Regions from separate parts of the Streptomyces sp. NPDC031365 genome, predicted to be linked through region 2. Evidence: riboswitches for the same ligand, from Rfam matches in the RefSeq annotation. Region 2 holds a riboswitch; the other holds the start of a gene.
What was found. A riboswitch is a leader RNA that binds a small molecule or an ion and turns the genes downstream of it on or off. The one in region 2 is predicted to bind glycine.
Positions count from the first base shown of each region.

Region 1 (2,382 bases), on a different contig from region 2:
TGCGGCTGCTCGGGGTGGGGGTCAGCGGACTGGCCGACTACACGCAGGAGGACCTGTTCGCACAGGCGGCGGGCGTGGACGAGGAGGAACCCGTCCCAGAGGACCCCGAAGCCGCGCCCGCGTCCGAGAGCCGGACGCCTCCCGAGCGGCGCTGGCCGGCCGGGCACGACGTACGGCACACGGCGCACGGGCACGGCTGGGTGCAGGGCAGCGGGCTGGGCCGGGTCACCGTGCGCTTCGAGACTCCCGACTCGGAGCCGGGCCGGGTGAAGACCTTCCGCACCGACGACCCGGCCCTGGAACCGGCGGATCCGCTGCCGCTGGTGCCACGAAGACCGGGGGAGGACGAGAGGACGGCGGCCGGCGGGGCGCGGGCGGAGAGCTGAGCGGGGGGAGCCGGAGGGTCAGACCGGCTTGTCCTTGCCCGCGAGTTTGCCGAAGTCGCGGTCCTGGAGCGGGGGAGGCGCGGCGATGTCCAGACCGTAGTGGTGGTAGAGCTGGAGCTCCTGTTCGGGGGAGAGGTGGCGGCCCACGCCGAAGTCGGGTGCGTCCTTGATCAGAGTCCGTTCGAACGGCACGTGGAGGATGCCGTCGATCAGTTCGCTGGGCTCCAGCGGGACGAAGGCGTCCCTGCTGAACAGGCCGGTGCGTATCGCCGCCCACTCCGGTACGCCTGTGGCGTCGTCGAGGTAGACCTCGTCGACCGTGCCGATCCGGGTTCCGTTGCGGTCGAACGCCTTGCGGCCTATCAGATGGCGCGGATCGATGTCGGTCTGCACGGGCCCTCCACTGGTCGCAAACTCATCCCTAAGCACCACGAAACGGCACAATCGGCGGTGCGGCCACTCGAAGCCCCGGTGCGGTCCTCGCTGGTACGCTGGCAATCGGCTGCTGACCCCGTGCGGGAGAGTCCTCCAGGCACCATCGGAGGCGCCGAAGGAGCAAATCCTCCCCGGAATCTCTCAGGCACACGTACCGCACGGACGAGGTCACTCTGGAAAGCAGGGCGGGTGTCGACGGCTTCCGCTCTCACCGACGGTGAAAGCCGGACCGCCCCGGGCGTTCCGGTGAAGCTCTCAGGTTGAGATGACAGAGGGGGAGGCCGTCCGGGCACCTGTGCCGTGGTGCCCCTCGAAGGTCGTCAGACCAGGAGGCCTCCTCAATGACCGCCCCTCGCACTCCGCTCTCCGAGCTCGAACGGGGAATCCCCTTCGAGCAGCGCCACATCGGCCCCGACCACGAGGCCCGGGCCAAGATGCTCGCCCAGGTCGGCTACGGCTCGCTCGACGAGCTGACGGCCGCCGCCGTGCCGGATGTGATCAAGAACGCCGAAGCGCTGGACCTGCCGGGTGCGCGGAGCGAGGCCGAGGTGCTGGCCGAGCTGCGTTCGCTGGCCGACCGCAACCAGGTGCTCGGCTCCATGATCGGGCTCGGGTACTACGGCACCTTCACACCGCCCGTCATCCTGCGCAACGTGATGGAGAACCCCGCGTGGTACACGGCCTACACGCCGTACCAGCCGGAGATCTCCCAGGGCCGGCTCGAGGCACTGCTGAACTTCCAGACCGTGGTGGCCGAGCTCACCGGTCTGCCCACCTCCGGTGCCTCCCTGCTCGACGAGGGCACCGCCGCCGCCGAGGCGATGGCACTGTCGCGGCGCATGGGCAAGAACAAGAAGGGCCTGTTCCTGGTCGACGCGGACGCCCTGCCGCAGACCATCGCCGTGATCGAGACCCGTGCCGAGCCGACCGGCGTCGACGTTGTCGTCGCCGACCTGAGCGACGGCATCCCCGCCGGGCTCGCCGAGCGTGAGATCAACGGCGTACTGATCCAGTACCCGGGCGCCTCCGGCGCGGTGCGCGACATCAAGCCGGTGATCGACCAGGCGCACGCGCTCGGGGCACTCGTCACCGTCGCCGCCGACCTGCTCGCCCTCACCCTGCTGAAGTCGCCCGGCGAACTCGGCGCGGACATCGCGGTCGGCACCACCCAGCGCTTCGGCGTGCCGATGGGCTTCGGCGGGCCGCACGCCGGTTACATGGCCGTGCAGGACAAGATGGCACGCAGCCTGCCCGGGCGGCTCGTCGGCGTCTCCGTCGACGTGGACGGACACAAGGCGTACCGCCTGGCTCTGCAGACCCGTGAGCAGCACATCCGCCGTGAGAAGGCCACCAGCAACATCTGCACGGCCCAGGTTCTGCTCGCCGTCATGGCAGGGATGTACGCCGTGTACCACGGCCCCGAGGGCCTGAGGATCATCGCCCGGCGCACGCACCGGTACGCCACCGTCCTCGCCGAGGGGCTGCGGGCCGGCGGGGCCGAGATCGTGCACGGGTCCTACTTCGACACGCTGACCGTGCGCGTCGCCGGGCGGGCCGCCGG
Region 1 covers NZ_JBVIIM010000043.1:34,769-37,150, reverse strand. Annotated here, with positions in the region: gene ACZ5C2_RS36205 (DNA polymerase IV) at 1-386, shown strand, start outside; gene ACZ5C2_RS36200 (PRC-barrel domain-containing protein) at 405-779, opposite strand; glycine riboswitch at 893-988, shown strand; gene gcvP (aminomethyl-transferring glycine dehydrogenase) at 1,163-2,382, shown strand, end outside.
Region 1: another riboswitch for glycine. It lies ahead of gcvP (aminomethyl-transferring glycine dehydrogenase); the one in region 2 lies ahead of gcvT (glycine cleavage system aminomethyltransferase GcvT).

Region 2 (2,382 bases):
CACGTCGCCGAGCGCGTTGGCCGCGTGCTCCGTGATACCGACCGTCGACACGCCGTCCTCGGCGGCCGTCAGCCACTCGTGCTCCTTGCTGTAACGCAGCTGCGTGGGGTTGCTCATGGCCTGAATTCTCCTGTACGGGGGACGGGGGATGGCTGAAGGGACTGCGGGCGACGCGGGTGGGTGGGGGACGACGCGCCCACCTCACGCGCGAAAGACGAAAAGAAGCGAGGACGCGAGGACGCGAGGAACCGTCCTACGACGGTGTCACTTCTGCCGCTTGTAGAACGGCAGCGCCACGACCTCGTAGGGCTCGTGGCTGCCCCGGATGTCCACGCCGACGCCCTCGGTGCCGGGCGCCGCGTGCGCCGGGTCGACGTACGCCATCGCGATCGGCTTGCCCAGCGTGGGGGAGGGGGCACCGGAGGTGACCTCGCCGACCACCTCGCCGCCGGCCACCACCGCGTACCCGGCGCGCGGCACCCGGCGGCCCTCGGCGACCAGGCCGACCAGGACACGGGGCGGCTCGGCGGCGGCGCGCTCGGCGGCCTGGGCCAGGGCGGCGCGGCCCACGAAGTCGCCCTCCTTCTCGAACTTCACCACCCGGCCAAAACCGGCGTCGAAGGGCGTCAGGGAGGTGCTCAGCTCGTTCCCGTACAGCGGCATGCCCGCCTCCAGGCGCAGCGTGTCCCGGCAGGACAGCCCGCACGGCACCAGGCCCGCGCCCTCACCGGCCTTGGTCAGCGCCTGCCACAGCTCGACCGCGTGCTCCGGCTTCACGAACAGCTCGAAGCCGTCCTCGCCGGTGTAACCGGTGCGGGCGACGAGTGCGGGGACACCGGCGACCGTGCCCGGCAGACCGGCGTAGTACTTCAGGCCGTCCAGGTCGGCGTCGGTGAGCGAAGCGAGGATGGCCTGGGACTCGGGGCCCTGCACGGCGAGCAGCGCGTACGCGTCGCGGTCGTCGCGGATCTCGGCATCGAAGCCGGCCGAGCGCTCGAGGAGGGCGTCGAGCACCGTCTGGGCGTTGGAGGCGTTGGCGACGACCATGTACTCCGACTCACCGAGCCGGTAGACGATCAGGTCGTCCAGGATGCCGCCGTCCTCGCGGCAGATCATGGTGTAGCGGGCGCGGCCGGGCTTGACGCCACTGATGTTGCCGACGAGGGCGTGGTCGAGGAGTGCGGCGGCGGCCGGGCCGGTGACCGCGATCTCGCCCATGTGCGAGAGGTCGAAGAGGCCGGCCTTCGTGCGTACGGCGTTGTGCTCGTCGCGCTCGGAGCCGTAGCGCAGGGGCATGTCCCAGCCGGCGAAGTCGGTCATCGTCGCGCCGAGCGAGCGATGCAGGGCATCGAGCGCGGTCCGGCGAGGTTCGGTACTGCTCATCGGTCGGTCTCCCAAAGACGATGGGGGAAGGCGAGGGCGTTCCTCCCCATCTGTCATCGGAACCTGAGAGGTTCGCCATGACCGCCCGCACGGGGAGGATCATGGTTTGCACCTTGGGTGGAGCCACTGGAGCACGGCTGCAGCGGCCCGCTTTTCAGATGTGCCTCGCCCGCGCGGTAACGGGGCCTGAGAGATTCAAGGGAGGGACTTGCTCCTTCGGCGCCCCGGCGGCAAACGGTGCCGGGGACTCTCCCGCGCGGATTCAAACGGCCGGTATGCAGTTGGCGCGCTCATCATTGCACGCATCGCGAGGGCGCGGCAGGGGGACCCTTCCCTGGGATGCACAGGTTGTACGGGCACGGTCACAGGGAGCTGTGACAGGCCTGTTTCAGGAAAGGCACGGAAACGAGAGGCACCTGGCATTACTTTCTCTTTACGCTCAGCGGGGACCCGGACTCGTGCCGGCCCCAGGGGAGGACCATCACGGTGAACAGGACCACGGCGTGCGCCACCACCACGGGCGTCGCGCTGCCCCCGCAGTCGGCCGCGCGGGCCCGCGGGGCGCTGCCGGCGCCCGTCGTCCGCGACCTGCGCGAGCGGGGCGGCCGCAGCCCACGCGCGCTGCTCTTCGGGCCCCGCGACCTCGTCGTGGTCACCGGACTGCCCGGCAGCGGCAAGTCCACACTGATGCGCCGCGCGGTGCGCGGTGCCCGCGTCGACTCCCAGGACAGCCGTGACCGCTGGGACCACCGCATGCCCCGCTTCCTCCCCTACGCCGTCTACCGCCCCCTGGTCCGCCTCGCCCACTACGCCGGTCTGCGCCGGTCGCTGCGCGCCGGTGGGGCGGTCGTCGTCCACGACTGCGGTACGCAGGCATGGGTGCGGCGCTGGCTCGCCCGCGAGGCCCGCCGCCGGGGGGCGAGCCTGCACCTGCTGCTGCTCGACGTCACCCCGCAGCAGGCCCTGGCCGGGCAGCGCGAGCGCGGACGCGGCGTCTCC
Region 2 covers NZ_JBVIIM010000013.1:113,582-115,963, reverse strand. Annotated here, with positions in the region: gene gcvH (glycine cleavage system protein GcvH) at 1-117, opposite strand, end outside; gene gcvT (glycine cleavage system aminomethyltransferase GcvT) at 265-1,383, opposite strand; glycine riboswitch at 1,424-1,547, opposite strand; glycine riboswitch at 1,548-1,648, opposite strand; gene ACZ5C2_RS20620 (AAA family ATPase) at 1,870-2,382, shown strand, end outside.